2 regions of the Hominimerdicola alba 7 genome follow, and region 2 is predicted to be linked to the other one. Evidence: predicted binding sites of a transcription regulator. Region 2 holds the regulator's gene; the other holds the start of a gene.
What was found. Region 2 encodes HrcA, which represses chaperone genes, less so after heat shock. Its sites were predicted from a motif close to TGTTAGCACTCNNNNNNNNNGAGTGCTAACA; they were not measured.
Positions count from the first base shown of each region.

Region 1: a site for HrcA is predicted at 2,505-2,535, ahead of htpG (molecular chaperone HtpG). Genes of this name have one in related genera too.

Region 1 covers NC_014833.1:3,004,940-3,016,440, reverse strand. The annotation lists gene RUMAL_RS13580 (Gfo/Idh/MocA family protein) at 1-281, shown strand, start outside; gene htpG (molecular chaperone HtpG) at 577-2,469, opposite strand; gene RUMAL_RS13570 (LysR family transcriptional regulator) at 2,603-3,532, opposite strand; gene RUMAL_RS13565 (O-acetylhomoserine aminocarboxypropyltransferase/cysteine synthase family protein) at 3,943-5,232, shown strand; gene RUMAL_RS13560 (hypothetical protein) at 5,366-5,620, opposite strand; gene RUMAL_RS21845 (hypothetical protein) at 5,645-5,809, opposite strand; gene RUMAL_RS13555 (DUF3794 domain-containing protein) at 5,892-7,439, shown strand; gene spoIVA (stage IV sporulation protein A) at 7,454-8,929, shown strand; gene RUMAL_RS13545 (AAA family ATPase) at 9,255-11,501, shown strand, end outside.
Region 2 covers NC_014825.1:301,574-313,074, reverse strand. The annotation lists gene pyk (pyruvate kinase) at 248-1,666, opposite strand; gene RUMAL_RS20065 (hypothetical protein) at 1,976-2,449, shown strand; gene hrcA (heat-inducible transcriptional repressor HrcA) at 2,883-3,896, shown strand; gene grpE (nucleotide exchange factor GrpE) at 3,915-4,475, shown strand; gene dnaK (molecular chaperone DnaK) at 4,547-6,412, shown strand; gene dnaJ (molecular chaperone DnaJ) at 6,483-7,634, shown strand; gene purF (amidophosphoribosyltransferase) at 7,897-9,339, opposite strand; gene RUMAL_RS20035 (ammonium transporter) at 9,748-11,501, shown strand, end outside.

The DNA.
Region 1 (11,501 bases), on a different replicon from region 2:
ACGCTGTCATCGTGGGTGATAAGGGCAGTATCATCATGGGCGACTGGTTCTTCTGCTCACCCGAATGTACACTGTACGATGCCGAAAGCAGACAGATAGAGGACAGGCTATTCCCGCCCGAGATAAACGGCTACGAATACGAGATAAGAGAAGCCGAGAAATGTCTTGCAGAGGGACTTAAAACCAGCAAAGCTGTTCCACCCGAAGACACCCTCAGCATCATGCGCATAATGGACGAATGCCGCAGTAAATGGGGCTTAAAGTTCCCGCAGGAAGTCTAGCTAATTCACAATTCATAATTCATAATTGTTGACAGGGCGGATAGTGTGTTTTGCTATCGTAAGTAAACATCAAGAATACGTTCCAACTCTGACAATTTTAAGAACACAAAAATGCGCTTACCGCAATTCCGCGATAAGCGCACATTTTTTATTAGCTATATTTTCAGTATCATAGATACTATCTTCATCACAATCCTTTGACCCGCCGTCACACGATACTTATCTTCACCGCGAACCTATAATAGGCGGAAACGGCCCGCCCGGCCGAGGGCAATTATGAATTGATAGAAGTGAATTACTGAACCATGAGCTTGCATACCAGGTTTGCGAACTCAACGGGGTCATCAATGGAAAGACCCTCTATCAGCAGTGCCTGATCGTACAGCAGCTTGGTGTAATCTTTCAGGGTGTCCTTGTCCTCAGCATACAGCTTCTGCAATCTGCCGAATATCTCGTGATTGGGGTTGATCTCCAGTGCCTTGTCTGCCTTTACGCGGTTAGCGTCGTTCTGGGGCATAGCGTTGAGCACCTTCTCCATCTCAATGGATATCATGCCGCCGTCACTGGAAAGGCATACAGGGTGAGATTTCAGCTTCTTGGAAAGACGTACCTTGTTTACCTTGTCAGCGATAGTTTCCTGCATGAAGGCGAACATATCCTTGTTCTCCTCGTCCAGCTTCTTGACTTCTTCCTTCTCCTCCTCGGTGTCGAGATCAACATCGGCATCGCTTATGGACTTGAATGTCTTGCCGTCATAGTTCAGCATTACCTTCAGGCAGAAGTCATCAACGTCCTGAGTCATGTAGAGAACCTCATAGCCCATGTCCTTGATCTTCTCGATCTGGGGCAGCTTGTCTATACGCTCCTTGGTCTCGCCGCAGGCATAGTAGATGTACTTCTGATCTTCTTTCATTCTGGATACGTACTCTTTCAGAGTTACGCTCTTGCCGTCCTCAAAGGTGGACTTGAACAGAAGCAGGTCTTTCAGGGTATCTATGGCAGCACCGTAGCTCTGATAAATGCCGAACTTGAACTGGAGACCGAATACCTCAAAGAACTTCTCATACTTCTCACGGTCGTTCTTCAGCAGCTTTGCCAGCTCGTTCTTTATGGACTTCTCAACGTTCTTTGCGATTATCTTGACCTGTCTGTCCTGCTGCAGCATCTCACGGGAAATGTTCAGTGAAAGGTCTTCACTGTCAACAACACCCTTTACAAAACTGAACCAGTCAGGCAGAAGGTCTGCACACTTGTCCATTATCAGCACGCCGCTGGAGAACAGCTGGAGACCCTTTTCGTAATCCTTTGAATAGTAATCGAAAGGCGCCTTTGAAGGAATGTACAGCAGAGCATCATAGGTAGCAATACCCTCGTTCTTGGAATGTATGTGAGCGATAGGCTCCTGATAATCCATGAACTTTTCGGAGTAGAACTTGTTGTAATCCTCATCGGTCAGCTCGCTCTTGTTCTTCTTCCAGATAGGTGTCATGCTGTTGAGAGTCTCTGTCTCAATGGTGGTGGTAGGCTCCTCGCCCTCCTCAGCATAGTTGGAATGCTCAACGTCCATCTTTATAGGGAAACGGATATAGTCGGAATATTTCTTGACCAGCTGCTGTATGCGCCATGTCTCGCAGTACTCTGAATACTTCTCGTCCTCGGTATCTTCTTTCAGCACCATAGTGATGACAGTGCCCGCAGTCTCCTTCTCAGCAGGCTCGATGGTGTAGCCGTCAACGCCGTTGGACTTCCACAGGAAAGCCTTGTCGCTGCCATAAGCCTTTGTCAGCACGCGAACTTCCTTGGCAACCATGAAAGTGGAATAGAAACCTACACCGAACTGTCCGATGATATCAACGTCCTCACCGAGGTCGTTGTCTGTCTTGAATGCAAGAGAGCCCGACTGTGCGATAGTACCCAGATTGTTCTCCAGCTCTTCCTCTGTCATACCGATACCGTTATCCTCGACAGTAAGGGTCTTGGCTTCCTTGTCAGCCTTTATCTGTATAGCAAAATCGTCCTTGTTGAGACCTACGCTCGTATCGGTCAGGGACTTGAAATACAGCTTGTCGATAGCATCGCTGGCATTGGAGATTATCTCTCTCAGGAATATCTCCTTGTGAGTATAGATGGAGTTTATCATCATATCCAGAAGTCTTTTGGACTCCGCTTTGAACTGCTTGGTTTCCATTATATTTCAGCTCCTTACAAATTATAAACAAAAAGATTTAGCACTCAACATATCCGAGTGCTAAATCTATTATACCTCATATAGATAAAAATGCAAGAGTTTACATAAAATGTCTACATTTTATTTACATAAACTAAACATTTTCTTCTGCATTCAGCTCAAGACTTTTTTTGAGTTCTTCAATATACTTCTGCCCTATCTCGCTGAGAGAGCCGTGTTTCTTACGTATATAGCCTATTTCCATGATGCTGTTGGGGTTGTCGGTATCATCGCGGTATGGGACTACCACATATTCACTTGAGAATTCTTTGCACAGTATACCCGAGCACAGGGTGTATCCGTTCAGCTTCTGCATAAGCTCGCCCATGGCAGCGCGGTCGGTAGCTTTTATGGAACGGGGGTATATGTTCTCACTCAGTATCTCTTCGGCATACAGGTGGCTGTTATGACCGTTCTGTTCAAAGAAAAGGCATGGGTAGGGTGCAAGCTGTTCAAGGCTGAGAGAACTCTCCTTTGCAAGGGGGTGTCCCTTCCACATATATACATAAGCCTTGCACTTTATAAGCTCCGTGAAGGACAGTTCATTTTCTTCGAGGAGTTTGTTTATTGATCTTCGGTTGAAGTTGCTTATATAAAGTACACCTATCTCACTTTTAAGGCTGCCCACGTCCTCGATGACTTTCAGCGTTTCTGTTTCACGTACAGCAAATTCAAATTCCAGTGTATCGAACTGTCTTACGGTTTCAATGAATGCATTCACCGCAAAGGAATAGTGCTGGGTAGATACACCGAATTTTCTTTTCATATCCTTATCCGAATATTTCTCGCATACCAGCTCGTACTGTCTGTATATAAGTCCTATGCTGCGCAGAAACTCGGCACCCTCTGCTGTAGGTACAGCGCCTTTGTGGGTGCGCAGGAATATTTCAAAGCCAAGCTCCTTTTCAAGCTCACGCATGGCGCTCGTCAGGGTCGGCTGGGATATATTCAGCTTGTCCGCAGCTTTGTTCATTGAACCGTTTTTGTCTATTGTCAGTGCATAGTGCATCTGCTGAAGGGTCATATTTCCCACCTCTTTACTATGAATTATTGTTTTCTAATATATCATATTAGTTTTTGTTTGTCAAGGCACATAATGTATAAAAATAATCGAGAGATATAAAAATAATTTAACTTTCCGGCATTTGTGATAGCGTTATCTTATACTGCGCCGTATTTCGGTTTTCTGATGCTGCCGCACAGCGTCTTGCTTTGGAAAAACGCCGTAACAGCAAAGTGATAACGTTGTCGTGTTTTGGCAGGAGAATTCATTTATGAGAGATCCGATGAGTGCCGCAGGTGCACCATAATGCCCTTTGCGAACATTCCCGACAGGCTGTTATGATAACGTTATCGTGCTTTATTATTGACCTTTGGAGCATTTTCGGTTAAACTGGATTCATCGAAAACAACATACCGAAAGGAAGTAATATTATGAGCGAACTCGCATTCGACACCAAAAAAATAAGAGCAGGCTATGAGCCCGGAGATAATCAGCAGGCAGTATCGCCTCCCATATACCAGACAGCGGCATACGACTTCAGAGATACCGAGCACGCACAGAACCTTTTCACCTACAAGGAGGCAGGCTACCTTTATACCAGAGTAGGCAATCCCACTGTAACTTACTTTGCAGAGAGAGTAAAAGCTCTCGACGGTGCAAAGAACGTTGTTGCAGTAGGCTCCGGAATGGCTGCTATATCTTATACTCTGCTTAACCTGGCTGCAAAGGGCGGTACGATACTTGCATCGCCTTACGTATACGGCGGCACCATTGATGCTTTTGACAGACTCTTCCCTGAACTGGGTGTTAAGATCAAGATAACCGATGCAGTGCTTGACCCTGCAAAGCTGGAGGCTGAGATCACTGACGATGTAAAGGGTATATATGTTGAATCCATCAGCAACCCTAACGCTTATCTGCTGGATATAGATGCTATATCCGAGGTGGCACACAAACACGGTGTTCCCGTGGTGGTAGATAACACCCTTGCGACACCTTACCTTTACAGACCTCTTGAACACGGTGCTGATATCGTAGTATATTCAGCTACAAAATCTCTTACGGGTCACGGCAACCTCATCGCAGGACTTATCCTCGATAACGGCAATATGAGCTATTATACCCCCGAGAAATATCCTCAGTTCTATGAAAAGATAGTAATGCTAAAGGGCAAGTCGCCTGCTGATATATTCGCAGACAACTTCTTCATATTCAGACTTACTCTTGTATACCTTAATCTCCTTGGCGCAGCACTTTCGCCTCAGGATGCATATCTGGGTATCATAGGTCTTGAAACACTTTCGGAGAGAGTTGCAAAGCAGACAAGGAATGCTGAGAAGATAGTTGCGTATCTCGAAAACAGTCCTGCTGTTGAATGGGTACGTCATCCCAGTGCAAAGAATTACAAGTTCAAGGCACTGGCAGATAAGCATCTCACTAACGGCGGCGGAGGAGTGCTCAGCTTCGGCATAAAGGCAACACCCGAGCAGGAAGCGACATTCCTTAATAATATAAAGCTGTTCCACTATCATGTAAATCTCGGTGATGCCCGTTCACTGATAGTTGATTCTCCGAATACCACTCACTCTGAGCTGAATGAGGAAGAATTCAAGCTGGCTGATATCCCTGCTAACCTCATAAGGATATCATCGGGACTTGAAGATGCCGATGATCTTATCGCAGATCTCGAGCAGGCTTTCAAGGCAGCAGGCATCATCTGATACAGAAGAAGTATGGAAGTATAATGAGGAAAAAATGATCTGAAGCAGCGCCGTCGGCGTGTGATATATCGATACATTATAAGACCCCGATATCGTTGCGGTATCGGGGTCTTGCTGTGTTTATGTTCTTATATCATTCTTCCGTGTACATCGGAGCAGGAGCTGCGCCTATCTCCGCGGCGGTCTTACAGAGTGCCTCCTCGTCATCTAGGTGCATTATGAATACTTTGATATTTCGCTTTGCAAGTTCGGGCATGACTGCTCTCAGCTTATCTATATGCAGGTGTACAGGTGAGTTATAAGCAGGTAACTCCGTGTAGAGGTAAGCTCCGTTTGTGAGATAAGGCATGAACGGTTCCGGCGAAGAAGTATCGCCTGTGAAAACCACCGTCTTTCCGCCTGTTTCAAAGCGTCACCCGAAGCACCTGCCTTCAAGGGACGCTGCATGGCTCACCGCTATGGGCGTGAAGCCTGTGCCTTCGGGTGGGATGATAGTATATGCTGAACTGTCACAGCCATCCAGCCTGTCAAGCACATAGAATATATCCTGTCTGAGATCATCGTTTGCTGCGATCACGGCTCATAGGGGAATAATCCTGTGAATACAGGCATATCATGTTTATAGCAAAAGGCTATCCTATAAACAGGAGGAAATAAACATGAACGATGAACTCAGACTTATATCAGACACTGTGTGCGTGACCGAAAAAGCCCTTGACCGCACTGAGGAACTGCCGCTGGAACGGGATATAGTTCTGCCTGATTATTATCCTGATGTTTTCAGGATACTCAGGTGTACTGCAGAACCTCAGCTCACATCCCAGAGCGTGAGCGACGGGAGACTGGCATTTGATATCACCGTTACCGTGAGGGTGCTGTACCTTACCGAGGGAAGCGGCCGCATAAACTGCATAGAGCAGAATGCGGAGATCAGCCGTACCCTGGATATAGAAGGTGAATGCAGTTCGCCCGAGGTAATGATAGACCTTAACTGCCTGCGGCTGTCCTGTCGGGCAAAGGGCAGCAGACGGATAGATGTGCGGGGTACTTTATGCGCATCGGTAAAGGTGTGCTGTCAGCGGGAAAAAACTGTTGTTACAGGCGGCAGCGGCTGCGGAATACAGCTGCGTAAGCAGACGGTCACCTATCCTGTTAAAAGGCTGTATGCATCAAAGCGAATAACAGTTATCCAGCAGACCTCCCTCCCTGATGATAAGCCCTCTGTCGGAACAGTGCTTCGCACAGGCTGCTCAGTAACAAGGACAGAGCAGCGTATAGTGGCGGGAAAGCTAGCGGTAAAGGGAGAAGCCGAGCTGGAAGCACTGTGTACCTGTATAGATAAAACAGGCGCTGACCGTGTGCAGGATCTTCGTTTTACCCTGCCCTTCAGCCGTATGATAGATATGGAAGGTCTTGATGACAGCTACAGGGTCAGTGTCAGGGTCAAGCCATCGGGCTGCAGTATTACGGCGGGCGGCGGAGAGGATAATACCGTGGAGTGGGAACTGGAACTTGATGTCTTTTGTACGGCAGAGAAATCGGGGGCAGGTGTCGGTGTGACTGATGCATACTCCACCGAGTATGATTGTCTTCCGGATGAGATAGTTGAGATATCTTCAGACAGCGGAGATGAAAAGCATATATCCTGTATATCCGAATGCACCCTTGCCGCACCTGACGGCACAGTCGGCGCTGTGTATGACCACTATGCATCATGCACACGTCCTACCATAAGAAAGGACGGGAATACCTTTCGCATATCCGGCGGAGTGACCTGCTCAGTCATGGGAGAGGGCAGTGAAGGCGGTATCTTCTGTATAGAGGGACAGAGTACATACGAAGCCGAAGCGGCTGTTCCCGAAGAAAGCAGTGAAAGTACACTTGAAGCCTATGCTGAAACAGCAGGCTGTTCGTATTATCTCGGTGACGGCGGTACTATCAGGGTCAGGACGGATGTGCGCGTAGTTTATAAGCTGAACGGCGGAAGCGGCACAAAGCTGGTAAGCAGCGTTATACTTAATAAGGATAAGCCGGCGACCCGTGACAGCAGCTGTACACTGAGATTGTGCAGGTGCGGTGAGAATGAGGATATATGGGATATAGCCAAGCGCTGCCGTACAACAGTTGAAGCTGTCAGAGAGGACAACGGACTTCCTGACGGTGCTGACAGTATAGACGACGGCAGGATGATAGTTATCAGAGGGTAAGGGGGCATACAAGGGTGAGCAGGGATATATATACAGACATAGCCCGCAGAACGGGCGGAGATATCTATATAGGCGTGGCAGGACCCGTGAGAACGGGCAAATCCACATTCATAAAACGGTTCATGGAAAAACTGGTTATACCCAATATCAGCAGTGAGTACCGCAGAGAAAGGGCGCAGGACGAACTTCCCCAATCCGCAGGGGGACGTACTATCATGACCACCGAACCTAAATTCATACCCGAAGAAGCGGTGAATGTATCGCTGGAAGGCGGAGCCAGCTTCAATGTGCGGCTCATCGACTGTGTGGGTTATATAATTCCCTCGGCACAGGGGTATATCGAGGAAGAAGCTCCGCGTATGGTGATGACTCCCTGGTTCGATACCGAGATACCTTTCAATATGGCGGCAGAGGTCGGCACCCGCAAGGTGATAACTGAGCATTCCACTATAGGTCTTGTGATCACCGCAGACGGAAGCTTTACCGATCTCCCACGTGATGAATACGAAGAAGCCGAGGAGAGGGTCATAAACGAACTCAAAGCTGCAGGAAAACCATTTGCGGTCCTGCTGAACACCGAAGACCCTGACAGTGATGAAGCCCGACAGCTTTGTAAACAGCTGAGTGAAAAATACAGCACCGATGTCATGGCGGTAAACTGCACCGAGCTTGAAGATGAAGATATAATGGGCATAATGGCAAATGTGCTGTATTCATTCCCTGTTCGGGAGATAGGTATAGCCATGCCGGGCTGGATAAACACCCTTGGCAGGGGGCACTGGCTGAAAGAAGCTGTATTTGCTCATATACGTGAAGCCGCCGAGGGCGTTGAAACACTCAGGCAGATATCCGCGTGTGCTGATACTATCGGCGGATGTGAGTATATAGAAAGCTGTTCTGTCAGATCCATAGATGCAGGAAGCGGTTCGGCTGTCATATCAGCAGAACTTTCCGGCGGACTATTCTACCGCGTGATAGGCGAGGCAACAGGTATTGAGATAAACGGAGAGAACGAACTTCTGCCGCGTATACTGGAACTGGTGGAGATACGCAGGAAGTTTGCAAAGTACAAAGATGCGATCACACAGATGGAGAGCACAGGGTATGGCATAGTCATGCCCGGACCCGATGAACTCACTATGGAAGGACCCGAGATAATAAGACAGGGCGGCAAGTACGGGATACGACTGAAGGCGCAGGCCCCTGCCGTTCATCTGATACGTACTGAGATTAATACCGAGGTAGCACCCATAGTCGGATCGGAAAAGCAATCCGAGGAGCTGGTTATGTACATGATGAGCGATTTTGAGAAGGAGCCCGATAAGATATGGGGCTCAAATATCTTCGGAAAATCACTGCATGAGCTTGTGAGCGAGGGGCTTTACACAAAGCTTTCAAAACTGCCCGATGATGCACGTATGCGCCTTAAAGAAACGGTGGAGCGCATGATAAATGAGGGCTGTTCGGGACTTATATGCCTTATACTCTGATATCCATAACTGCGTATACAATAACATAGGGGACAGCAGCGCTGCCCCCTGTTTTCGGTGTGCTGCCTATCAGCAGCCGCAGTTGTTATTGCATCCGCAGCAGCCGCAGCCTGACATACCGATGATGAGGATGAGAATGATTATCCACCATACGTTGTTTGTTCCGAAATTCATAGTATCGACTCCCTTGTTGTTTATTTAAGGCTGCGTGAGCCTTATGGTATATATTATGCTGCTTTGGAAAAATGGTTACAGCGCTGCATATTTCAAGCGGCTCTGAATACTTTTATCCTATAAGGCTATACTTTCTGCGGAGGTGTTTTGCATGAGCTATGAGAACTATACTGAAACGGGCAGGAAAGTCCTGCGGAGGGCTGCTGTGCTGGCAGGTGAACGCGGTCATACTTATGTGGGCAGTGAGCATCTGCTGCTTGCGCTTGTAAGCTGTTGCGGTGCGGCGGAGGCTGTGCTGAAAAGGTACGGCGTTACTGCTGAACGGGTATGTGATGAAATGGATGATCTTATCGGCAGGGGCACTCCCTGTATGACACCCGAAACTGCACAGACCGAAAATGTACGCAAAGCGCTGGAGGCTGCGGAACGTCTGGGAGGAAAAAGCGTTGGCAGTGAGCATATACTGTCAGGGCTTATGCGCTGCAGGGACAGCTGCGCCATGCAGATACTCCGCAGGCTCAATGCCGAGGAGCGCAGGATAGCATCTGACTGCCTGACCGGTGCCGGAAGCTGTATCTCCCGAAGAGATCAGCCTCACCTTAAATCACTTTCACGCTATGGTACCGAGCTGACCGACCCTGCAGTGTGTCTTGGATTTGATCCGCTTATAGGCAGGGATGATGAGCTCCGCCTTGTTATGGAGATACTCTGCCGCCGCCGCAAGAACGACCCGTGTCTTGTAGGTGATGCAGGTGTAGGCAAAACAGCACTGGCTGAGGGGCTTGCCGTAAAGATAATATCAGGCAGCGTACCGCCTCAGCTGGCAGATAAGCGCATATTCGCACTGGATATAACTCTTCTGCTTGCGGGCGCAAAGTACCGCGGAGATTTTGAAGAACGTCTGAGAGCCTGCCTTGATGAAGCTTCGCTGGCAGGAAATGTTATCCTTTTTATAGATGAACTCCACAATATCATGGGCGCAGGTGCGGCAGAGGGTGCCATAGATGCCGCTAATATACTGAAACCCGACCTTGCACGCGGAAGAATACAGATAATAGGCGCGACAACTCCCGAGGAATACCGCCGCACCATAGAAAAGGATGCTGCTATGGACAGGCGCTTCTGCAGGGTGGATATAAGCGAACCGGATGAGGATACCGCTTACAGGATACTCGTGGGGCTGAAGGGAAGACTGGAGGATCATCACGAGGTCAGTATACCCGAGGAAGTATGCCGCAGTGCGGTGGAACTCAGCGGACGCTATATGAAGCATAAACATTTCCCGGATAAAGCACTGGAGCTCCTTGACGGTGCCTGCAGTGCGGCAGGGCTGGCAGCAGGTGAAGACCGTACCCCCGAGCGTGCCTTTGAAAAGTATCTCGCGGGTGAGATCGACAGAGGCGGATATCTCGATGCGATATCAAAAGCACACAGGCGCACCGTTCTGACCCGTGATATACTGGAACAGACCGTCAGCAGATGTACCGGTATCGTATGTACCTGTGCCGATACAGATGAACGTGAGGCTCTCAGACATCTGGAGGAAAAACTCAACAGTACCGTCATAGGTCAGGAAAGGGCAGTAGCGGCAGTGTCCCGCGCCGTAAGGCGGCGCAGACTGGGGCTTGAAAGGGGAGGCAGACCAGTGGGGAGCTTCGTGTTCGCAGGTCCGGCAGGCGTTGGCAAGACCATGCTCGCAAGAGAACTCTCAGCTCTGCTTTACGGCAGTGACAGCCTTATACGTCTGGATATGAGCGAGTATATGGAACCCCACAGCGTCGCAAAGCTGATAGGTGCACCTGCAGGATATGTGGGTTATGAGGACGGCGGCAGACTGGTTGAACTTATCCGCCGCCGTCCCTGCGGAGTGCTTCTCTTCGATGAAATAGAAAAGGCTCACAGGGATGTTTTCGGTGTTCTGCTGCAAATGCTGGAGGAGGGTGTCATTACCGACAGCGCAGGCAGAACGGCAGAGTTGTCAGAACTGACAGTGATACTCACCACAAATGCAGGTGCGGCAGAACTGGCAGACAGAAAGCACGCAGGCTTTTTCAGCCATGACGGAGAAAGCTGCAGGCGCGATATCGGGCAGGCGGTGAAAAAAGTCCTCTCTCCCGAACTGATAAACCGCATGGATGATATCATCGTATTTGAACCGCCCTGTATCGAAACTTTGCGCCGTATCGCAGGTATGGAACTTGCTAAACTTTCGGAGCGTGCCGCGAAGCTGGGCTATACCCTGGAGATATCCCGCGAATGTGAAAACTATGCCGCTGAAAAGTGTCTTTCCTCAGGCGGCTCTGCCCGTGATATCCGCCGATTTGTCGAGCAGGATGCCGAGGACATCCTCTGTGACAGCATACTTGCAGGCTGCGGCAGGGAACTTCGTCTTGCTGTT
Region 2 (11,501 bases):
CTACCGAGAAACAAACTGCCCGTCATAACAATGTTGGTGACGTGTCGGCGCCCCGGGCTAGGGCAGCTGTGTTTGTTTGCGAGCTTCAAAGGGCACCGAGAAACATACTGCCCGTCATAACAATGTTGGTGACGTGTCGGCGACCCTGGCTAGGGCAGCTGTGTTTGTTTGCAAGCTTCAAAGGGCACCGAGAAACAAACTTACCGTACTAGCTTTGTAAGTGACGTGTTGCGTGCCCGCGCGAGGGCTAGGCGCGTTCTACTTTCATCAGGTTGGTTGTGCCGCTTATACCGAGGGGTACTCCTGCTGTGATTACTACCAGGTCACCTTCCTTGATGTAGCCCTTTTCCAGTGCGACTCTTATGGCGCGGGAGATAAGCTCATCGGTGTTGTCCATTTCATCAACAAGACCCGGAAGAACGCCCCATGACATATTCATCTGGTGGCAGGTAACGGAGTCAGTGGTCAGTCCTATTATGGGACAATCGGGTCTGTACTTTGAAAGTATACGTGCTGTAGCACCACTCTTGGTAACTGTCAGTATGGCAGCCGCTTTAAGGTCGTGGGCTGTGGTGACTGTAGCGTGGCAGATAGCGTCTGTTATACTGGGGTGGTCGATATCATCACGCTTCTGGAAACGGCGCACGTAGTCGATATCTCCCTCGGTGGTCTCAGCTATAAGGCTCATGGTCTTTACTACCTCAACAGGATATTTGCCTGCTGCTGTCTCACCCGAGAGCATTATTGCCGAAGTTCCGTCATATATAGCATTTGCTACGTCGGTTATCTCCGCACGTGTAGGTCTGGGATTGTTTATCATGGATTCCAGCATCTGTGTTGCAGTGATGACCTGCTTGCCTGCATTGTAAGCCTTGTGTATAAGCTCTTTCTGTATTGCAGGTATATTCTCGAAAGGTATCTCAACACCCATGTCGCCTCTTGCTACCATTATGCCGTCAGCGGCTTCAAGTATCTCGTCAATGTTCTCAACACCCTCGGCGTTCTCTATCTTTGCGATTATCCTCGGATTGAACCAGCCGAGACTCTGGGTGAATTTTCTCAGATATGTAACGTCAGCACCGGTCCTTACGAATGATGCCGCGATGAAATCAAAGCCCATCTTCGCACCGAAGGCAAGGTCAGCCATATCCGCATCGGATATATAGGGCATTGAAAGCTTAACTCCCGGTACGTTGATACCCTTGTGGTCTGATACCACGCCGCCGTGTATGACCTCGCACTGTATATCTGTGGAATCTATCTTAACGGCTTTCAGCTCGATCACACCGTCGTTTATGAGTATCCTTGTGCCTGTGGTGATATCCTGGGGCAGTTTTGGGAAGGTTATGGAACAGATAGTATTGTCGCCTTCCACATCTCTTGTGGTCAGGGTGAACATATCGCCGTCATTGATCGTCACAGGCTTGTGATCCTTGAAATCCCTGAGCCTTATCTCAGGACCCTTTGTGTCCATCAGTGTGGCTATATTAAGTCCCATTTCGTCGCGCAGACGGGTTATGGTCTCAAATCTCTGCTGGTGAATGGAATGCTCGGAATGTGAAAAATTGAAACGGGCAACATCCATGCCGTTCTTCATCATATCCCTGAGGATGTTCTCGTCATCCGTAGCGGGACCTATGGTGCATACTATCTTGGTTTTACGCATATTATCAGACTCCTGTCAATAAAAAACAAACACTGCCGCATGGCTGCGGAGATCGGTATTGTTGGCCTTTTTCCGAAACGATGCAATATTATGAAACAGCATTTGCATGATCGGTAAAATTTAAAAATCAAATTCATTATACAATATATCACCAAAAAAGTCAAGCGAATTTTTGGTCAAAACGCATTGAAGTATTGGTCAAAAATTGTCAAAATAAACGAAAAATAAAAATACGCTTGACTTTATGTAAAAAAAATGTAATATTATTAGATAGTATTTTATCTGTATGATAAATTGGGGGAACGATCGATGGAAAAAAAGATAAAGATGAGTATGAGTATAATGATGGGTGTCACCCTTAGCCTTTGCCTGTCATTTGTTGGCACCTTCACTTCGGGGAGCTTCACACCTGCGGCATTTCTTGTAAGCTTTCTTGAAAGCCTGGTGATAAGCCTTGTTATAGGATGTATCGTACCAATAAAGAAGGCGGAAGACAGTGCGTGCGAAAAAGTCGGTGTGAAAAGCCCTATGGGTCGCAGAACGGTAGGCAGCTTTGTATCAGACCTTATCTATACGCCTGTTATAACCACAGCAATGGTGACCATAAACTTCTTCAAGATCCCCATAGCACACAGACCTCCTTATATAATAATGTGGGGAAAGTCTATGGTGATAAGCTTTATCGTGGCTTACCTGATCGTTTTCCTTGTTGGGGATAATTATATGCGGATGATACTTAAAAAGTACGGCATCACCGGCAGACCACCCGAGGGAAGAAAATGAATAATATATGATAAATAGGCTGTCGTTAATTTCGGCAGCCCTTTTTATTTCAGGTTTTCCTGTGGTATGCGGTAAGGGGGGAAATTATTCCTGATGGCTTGACAAAACCTGTAAAATAGTATATTATATAACTGTTTGAAAGTTTTGGATCCGGATAGTTCATGCTTTCAAAACTCATACCCCTTTGAGAGGCTGCCGATCATCTCGGCAGTCTTTTTTTGTCGGGATATAATATATAGTGTGATGAATTGTTTAATGTGTACAATATGCTCCCTGAGCATTTTACAAGTTTGGTGAAAATAAATTCCCAAAGGTCTTGACAAAATGGAGAAAAAGGTTTAAACTATACTTAGCACTCAAAGAGAATGAGTGCTAACACCCGAAAGCCGCGAGTGCTAATCACGCGGATACGGGCAAGCAAGGCGGTGAGCTGATGGACGACAGAAAACTTAAAATATTATCTGCGGTGGTAGATGAATATATAGTATCGGGTGAGCCTGTTGGCTCAAAGGCGATAATGGCTCATGTCAAGGCATCCTCCGCTACCATACGAAATGAGATGGCAGAGCTTGAAAAGCAGGGCTATCTTGAACAGCCACATACATCGGCAGGACGTGTGCCCACCTACAAGGGATACAGGCTGTACGTCGATAAGCTGATGGAACAGGATCCTCTGAGTGAGGAAGAAAAGACAAAGCTCGACAGTATGCTGCCCGATGATTTCGTAACGGAGAAGGATCTGGTGGAGAGCGCTTCACTTGCGCTGGCTGAGCTTACAAAGTGTGCTACGGTTGTGGCAAACTCAACACCTAAGTTCTCGCTGATATCCAAGGTGGAGGTAATACCCACAGGCAAGAGGATGTACGTCATACTTATGATAACCTCGAACGGCGAGATCAAGAACAAGGTGTGCAGGCTGGAATTCGACCTTACACATGAACAGCTGGAGTTCTTTGATAACTTCGTCAAGCAGAACCTGAGCGGTGTTCCCATAAGTGAGATATCCGATGCGAATATGGAAAAACTCACTGAGGCTATGGGCGCTTACATGATGACCCTTTCTCCGCTGGTGTCCGAGCTTCTTAAAATGACAAAGGAGCTGGATAGGAGCGTGAGCCTTAAAGGACAGAAGAATCTGCTGACCTGCAAGGATCTTGATCAGGGCGAGATAATATCTTTCCTTGATAATGAAAAGGAACTCATGGCTTTCATTGACGGCACGTTCTCAGGACTGAACGTAAAGTTCTCACCTGAAACGGACGGCTTTGTGATACACAATTCCTCGATGATAACCGCACCGTTCTCAAAGGACGGACAAATGGCAGGTGCGCTGGGACTTATAGGCCCCATGAGGATAGATTACGCAAAATTCATACCATATCTTGAGTACTTCACTTCTAGGATAACAGACCTGATATCCGAGAAGGATGATAATGATGACAAATAGGAAAGGCAGGCGCTGGATTTGGCTTTTGATGAAGAAATAAAGGAAGAGCTGGAAGAGGAACTGACGGAAGAGGCTGAGGATACAGCTGATACTCCTGAGGAAACGGAGAATGAGGAGAATAACGAAAGCACTGAGCAGAGCGAGGAGGATAAGCTGAAAGCAGAACTTGCCGATACTAAGGACAAGTACCTCAGGCTCATGGCTGAGTACGATAACTTCCGTAAGCGTTCTGCTAAGGAAAGACTGGATATATCAGCTTCGGTAAAGGCTGATACGGTGGCTGACATACTCCCTGTGCTGGATAATTTTGAAAGAGCACTGGGTACCGAAACTCAGGACGAAGCCTACAAGCAGGGCATAGAGATGATATTCAAGCAGTTCACCGATGCGATGGCAAAGCTTGGCATCGAAGCTATAGACCCCGTAGGCGAGGTATTCGACCCCAATATTGCAAATGCAGTTAACCAGATAGAAGACCCCGAGCTTGGCGAGAACGTTGTGGCTCAGGTATTCCAGAAGGGCTACAGGATAGGCGATAAGGTCATCAGATATGCGATGGTAGTCGTAGCTAATCCGTAGCAGGATATTATAAACGTCAATAACAAGTTAAGATCACTTGAACTTCATATGAACTGAAAGGATGATATTTTATGGCAAAGATTATTGGTATAGACCTTGGTACAACAAACTCATGTGTAGCAGTTATGGAAGGCGGCGAAGCAGTAGTAATCCCCAACAGTGAGGGTGCAAGAACTACTCCTTCCGTTGTAGGTCTTTCCAAGACAGGCGACAGACTTGTAGGTCAGGTAGCTAAGAGACAGGCAGTAACAAACTATGAGAACACCGTTATCTCTATCAAGAGACACATGGGTTCTGACTATAAGGCAAGCATGGGCGGCAAGGAGTATACTCCTCAGGAGATCTCCGCTATGATACTCCAGAAGCTGAAGGCTGACGCTGAGGCTTATCTGGGTGAAAAGGTAACTGAGGCTGTTATCACAGTCCCCGCTTACTTCACCGATGCTCAGAGACAGGCAACAAAGGATGCAGGTCAGATCGCAGGTCTGACTGTTAAGAGAATCATCAACGAGCCTACCGCTGCTGCACTTTCTTACGGTATCGATAAGGAAGAGGATCAGAAGGTAATGGTATACGACCTGGGCGGCGGTACCTTCGATGTATCTATCATCGAAATGGGCGACGGCGTTACAGAAGTTCTTGCAACAGCAGGTAACAACAAGCTGGGCGGCGATGACTTCGACCAGAGGATCATCGACTGGATGGTAGCTGAGTTCAAGACTGCTGAGGGCGTTGACCTCACAGCTGACAAGCTGGCTATGCAGAGACTGAAGGAAGCTGCTGAGAAGGCTAAGATCGAGCTGTCTTCTACTCCTTCTTCCACAATTTCTCTGCCTTTCATCACTGCTGATTCCACAGGTCCCAAGCACCTGGAAATGACACTTACTCAGGCTAAGTTCAACGAGATGACTGCTGATCTGGTCGAGTCCACAATGGGTCCTGTAAGACAGGCACTCTCCGACTCCGGTCTCTCCGCAGGCGATCTTCAGAAGGTACTGATGGTCGGCGGTTCTTCAAGAATCCCCGCAGTTCAGGAAGCTGTTAAGAGATTCATCGGCAAGGAGCCTTTCAAGGGCATCAACCCCGATGAGTGCGTAGCTCTCGGTGCTGCATATCAGGGCGGCGTTCTCGGCGGCGACGTTAAGGACGGTCTGCTGCTGCTGGACGTAACTCCTCTGTCCCTCGGTCTTGAGACCATGGGCGGCGTTTGCACCAAGATCATCGAGAGAAATACAACTATACCTACCAAGAAGAGCCAGATCTTCTCCACCGCTGCTGATAACCAGAGCGCTGTTGATATCAACGTTCTCCAGGGTGAGAGAGAGTTCGCAAGAGATAACAAGCAGCTGGGTATGTTCCGTCTTGACGGCATCGCTCCTGCTCCCAGAGGTATACCTCAGATCGAAGTAACATTCGATATCGATGCTAACGGTATCGTTCACGTATCCGCTAAGGATCTTGGCACAGGCAAGGAGCAGAACATCACGATCACTTCTTCCACAAATATGTCCAAGGAAGACATCGACAAGGCTGTTAAGGAAGCAGAAGCTTTCGCAGCTGAGGACGCTAAGAAGAAGGAAGAAGTTGACATCAGAAACAACGGCGACCAGCTCGCATTCCAGGCTGAAAAGGCTCTGAACGACTTCGGTGATAAGGTAGATGCTGCTGACAAGAGCGACTGCGAGGCTAAGATCGCTGCTCTGAAGGAAGCTCTGAAGGGTACAGATTCTGCTGATATCAAGGCTAAGACCGAGGAACTGCAGAAGACCTTCGAGGGTATAGCTACCAAGGTATACCAGCAGGCAGGCGCACAGGGCGGCGCACAGGGCTTCGACCCCAACAATATGAACATGGGCGGCGCAGCTGCAGGTGCGGCTGACAACAGCGACAAGGGCGGCGATGACGTTATCGACGCTGAGTTCACTGACGCAGACTAATTCGATATGATAACGGCAGCCTCCGTTCCGTATGCGGGACGGGGGCTATACCGATATAGGAGCGATATATATGGCAGATAAAAGAGATTACTATGAAGTCCTCGGTGTGCAGAAAGGTGCTTCGGAGGACGAGCTGAAAAAAGCATTCCGTAAGCTTGCCAAGCAGTATCACCCCGATCTTCACCCGGGAGATAAGGAAGCAGAGGAGAAATTCAAGGAGATAAATGAGGCTTATGAAGTCCTCTCCGACCCTGACAAGAGGTCGAGATACGATCAGTTCGGCCATGCAGGCGTTGACCCCAATTACGGCGGCGGTGCAGGTGCAGGCGGCTTCGGCGGATTCAGCGATATGGGCGATATCTTCGATTCCATATTCGGAGGATTCGGTTTCGGCGGCGGCGGACGTTCAGCCAACCCCAACGCACCAAGACGCGGTGCTGATATCCGTGCAAACCTTACTATCGACTTCATGGAAGCCTGCACAGGCAAGAAAGTGAAGATGAAGTATGCAAGGAACGAGACCTGTCCCGACTGTAACGGCACAGGTGCGGCAGCAGGTTCTTCACCCAAGACCTGTCCCGACTGTCATGGTACCGGTAGTGTAAGGATAAGCCAGAGAACACCTTTCGGTAATATATCTCAGACTACCACCTGTTCGCGATGCGGCGGCAAGGGCAGGGTAGTTGATAACCCCTGCAAGACCTGCGGCGGTCAGGGTATGGTAAAGAAGAGTGTCGAGAGGGATATCGACATACCTGCAGGTATCGACGACGGTCAGACACTGAGAGTTGCAGGTGAGGGACACCGCGGTACCAACGGCGGACCCAGCGGCGATCTGCATATCAATATCACAGTACGTCCCGATCCTATATTCGAGCGTGACGGCTTTGATGTATGGACAGACATACCCATAACCTACGCACAGGCAACACTGGGCGATGAGATAACCGTACCGACGGTATGCGGCAAGGTGAAGTACACAGTCCCCGAGGGTACACAGAACAACACTGTATTCAGGCTGAAGGGTAAGGGTATCAAAAAGCTTAACCGCAACGATCACGGCGATCATTATGTGCGTATCAATGTTGAGGTTCCACGCAATCTTACCCGTGAGCAGAAGGAAAAACTCCGCGAGTTCGAGCGTTCCCTCAATGAGAAGAACTATGCCAAGAAGAACATCTTCAAGGAGAAGCTGGACAAGCTGAAGGACATCTTCAAGTAGGTCCGGCACGTTACGTTTATTGATGTGACGGGCAGTTTGTTTCTCGGCAGCCTTTGAGGGTATTAGGACATACATTAATGAACCTACCGATCGTCAGATAAGCCGGTCTTGTATGTATAATGAAAATAAAACGCAGCCGCACATTCCGGTGCAGCTGCGTTTTTGCTGTATCTTTTGTTTTGGCTGACAGGTCACTTCGCCAGTGCCGGCATCTTTTGTCATAGCTGACAAAGGCTGTCGAGAAGCAAACATATCATCATCACTATGTAAGCTGCGAATTGGCATCCCGTGTCAGGGATATCTTCATCTCATACCTGTCCTTGTGTGCGCCTTTGGGGATGGCTGTGCCGTATTCTCCGTTGAAGCAAGCCTTGCAGCAGCCTGCGCCGCAGTTGAGTTCGTCTACTCTTTCCACAGGCAGATATCCCAGACTGTCTGCACCCATCATGGCTGCTATCTCCTCGGGTGTGTGATGATCTGCTATCAGACCCTTCTCCGAGTCTATATCAGTGCCGTAATAACAAGGGTGCAGGAAGGGAGGCGCACTTACACGGAAATGTATCTCCTTAGCCCCTGCCTCACGCAGCAGCACTACTATTCGTCCGCCCGTGGTGCCGCGAACTATTGAGTCATCCACCAGTACCACACGCTTGCCCTTGACCGTATCGCTGACTGCTGCCAGCTTTATGCGCACCTTGTCCGTCCTTGTTGACTGCGTAGGCGCTATGAAGGTTCGCCCTATGTACTTGTTCTTTATCAGCCCTATGCCGTAGGGTATGCCCGATGCCTGTGAGAATCCCAGTGCCGCATCAAGCCCCGAATCAGGCACGCCTATAACTATATCCGCATCCGCAGGACTTTCCTCAGCCAGTATCCGCCCTGCCCTTAGTCTTGCGTTGTGCACGCTCACACCGTCTATCTCCGAATCGGGTCTTGCGAAGTATATGTACTCCAATATGCAGGTCTGCTTTGGCTTGATGCCGCAGTGCGATCTGTCCGAACGCATACCGTCATTTGAGAATATCAGCATCTCTCCCGGCTCTATATCCCTGACAAACTCAGCACCGATGGCAGTCAGCGCACAGCTTTCGGAGGCCACCGCATAACCGCCGTCAGGCATGGTACCGTAGCAAAGGGGACGGTATCCGTAGGGATCGCGCACTGCTATCAGCTTGGTAGGTGACATTACCACCAGTGAGTATGCACCGTCTATTATATCCATAGTCCCCAGCACAGCATCCTCTATGGAAGGCTTTTTAAGCCGCATCTTGGTTATCTCGTAAGCTATGGTCTCAGTGTCCGATGTGGTGTGGAATATGGCACCTGTAAGCTCCAGTGCAGATCTCAGTTCTGCCGCATTTGAAAGATTGCCGTTGTGTGCTATCGCCATGCGCCCCTTCTGATGATTGACTACTATCGGCTGACAGTTCCTGCGCTCGTTGCCCCCTGTGGTGGAGTACCTTACATGACCTATCGCCATAGTGCCGCAGGGGAGTTCAGCAAGGCTCCTGTGATCGAATACCTCTCCCACAAGACCTGTGTCCTTGTGGGCTGTTATCACACCGTCATCGCATACAGCTATGCCGCAGCCCTCCTGACCGCGGTGCTGAAGGGCATACAGCCCGTAGTACACCGTTTCCGCCAACGGCTGATGTTCTTTCCCGAATATACCTATTATGCCGCATTCCTCATGCAGACCGCCCATGATGATCCCTCCGTAAAAAAATAAAACGCCCACAGCAGACCATAGCCTGTCGTGAACGTCATCGTCCTGTATATCATATTACAGTACAATGATACCACTTTCAGGGGCAAAAGTCAACGTCTGGTGAAAATCTTGTTGCAGTTCAACATAAATTATTCGCATAGGAAAACTTCAATAGGCAAAATATGCCAAAGTCGTAAAATTGGGGTTGACAAATGGCAGAACTTGGTGTATGATATGACACATGAACAGCAACGGGGCTGCAAGGTGTAAAAGCTTTGCAGCCTTTTGTATTTGCAGACCGTCAATGGGGTTGCTGACACAAGCGCTTGAAAAGAATATTTTGCACAATGAGGTGCGTGAGTCTTTATCTGACTTGCGCACCTTTTCATTTGGGAGGTAATACTAATGGACGTACAGGAAATTGTACAGGAAGTCACACAGGCTTCCGATAAGACTGTATTCGGCGTATGGTTCATGATAGCTGTTGCGCTGGTATTCTTTATGCAGGCAGGCTTCGCTATGGTGGAAACAGGCTTCACCAGGGCAAAGAACGCGGGCAATATCATTATGAAGAACCTTATGGACTTCTGCATCGGTACAGTGGCATTCATCGCCATAGGCTTCGGGCTTCTCCTCGGTGAGGACGCTGCAGGTCTTATAGGCAAGCCCGGATTCGATATCTTCACAAGCTACGAAAATTTCGCGTGGGATCAGTTCGTTTTCAACCTTGTGTTCTGCGCAACTACCGCGACTATCGTTTCAGGCGCTATGGCTGAGCGTACAAAGTTCCTTTCGTACTGTGTATACTCAGGTATCATCAGCGCATTCATATACCCCGTTGAAGCTCACTGGATATGGGGCGGTGGCTGGCTGGCTCAGATGGGATTCCACGATCTTTCGGGTTCATGTGCAATTCACATGGTTGGCGGTGTCTGTGCCCTCATCGGCGCTAAGTTCGTCGGTCCCCGTATCGGCAAGTTCGTAAAGACCAAGGACGGAGATATCAAGGTAAACGCTATCCCCGGTCATAACCTTACTATCGGCGCACTGGGCGTGTTCATCCTCTGGTTCGGCTGGTACGGCTTCAACCCTGCAGCAGCTTCCACAGTCGGACAGCTCGATTCCATATTCCTCACCACAACAGTAGCACCCGCTATCGCAACAGTTACCTGTATGGTATTCACATGGCTGAAATACGGCAAGCCCGATGTTTCCATGTGCCTCAACGGTTCACTGGCAGGTCTTGTAGGCATCACCGCAGGCTGTGATGTAATGGACTGCTTAGGCGCTGTCCTCGTCGGCATCGTATCAGGCTTCCTGGTATGCTTCGGCGTATGGTTCCTTGATTATAAGCTCCACATTGATGACCCCGTTGGTGCGGTGGCAGTTCACATGATGAACGGTATCTGGGGCACGATCGCTGTAGGTCTGTTCGCTACAAAGACTTCTCCCGGATACGCTATCCAGCTTGAATGCGGCGGCATCAAGGCTGAGGGTCTGTTCTACGGCGGCGGCTTCGAGCAGCTGGGACTTCAGCTCATAGGCTTTGCAGCAGTCGCAGCATGGGCAGCAGTGGCTATATCTATCACATTCCTCATCATCAAGAAAACACTGGGTCTCAGAGCCTCCGAGCAGGAAGAGATCATCGGTATGGATATCACCGAGCATGGTCTGGTATCCTCCTATGCAGACTTCGCTCCTTCCATGAACGATGCATCCGTATACGGCTACACCAAGGACGACGCTAAGAGCGTGAAGAAGGTGGAAGGTCAGGTGCCTGCACTGAAGGTGCCCGTAGAAAAGGCAGTAGAGGTAGAAAGCTATGTAGCACCCACCTCTGACGGTCACCCCAGGATGACCAAGGTTGTCATCGTATTCAAGGAGCAGAAGCTCCAGGCACTTATACAGGCTATGGAAGCTATCGACGTAACAGGTATTACCGTTACCCACGTTATCGGCTGCGGTATGCAGAACGGTCAGCGCCATTACTACAGAGGTACTTCTATCGAGATGAACCTGCTGCCTAAGGTAAAGGCTGAGATAGTTGTATGCGCAGTACCTGTTAGCAAGGTGATTGATGCAGCAAGAAGCGCCCTGTATACAGGCAACTACGGCGACGGCAAGCTGTTCATCTATCCAATAGAGAACGTCATCAAGGT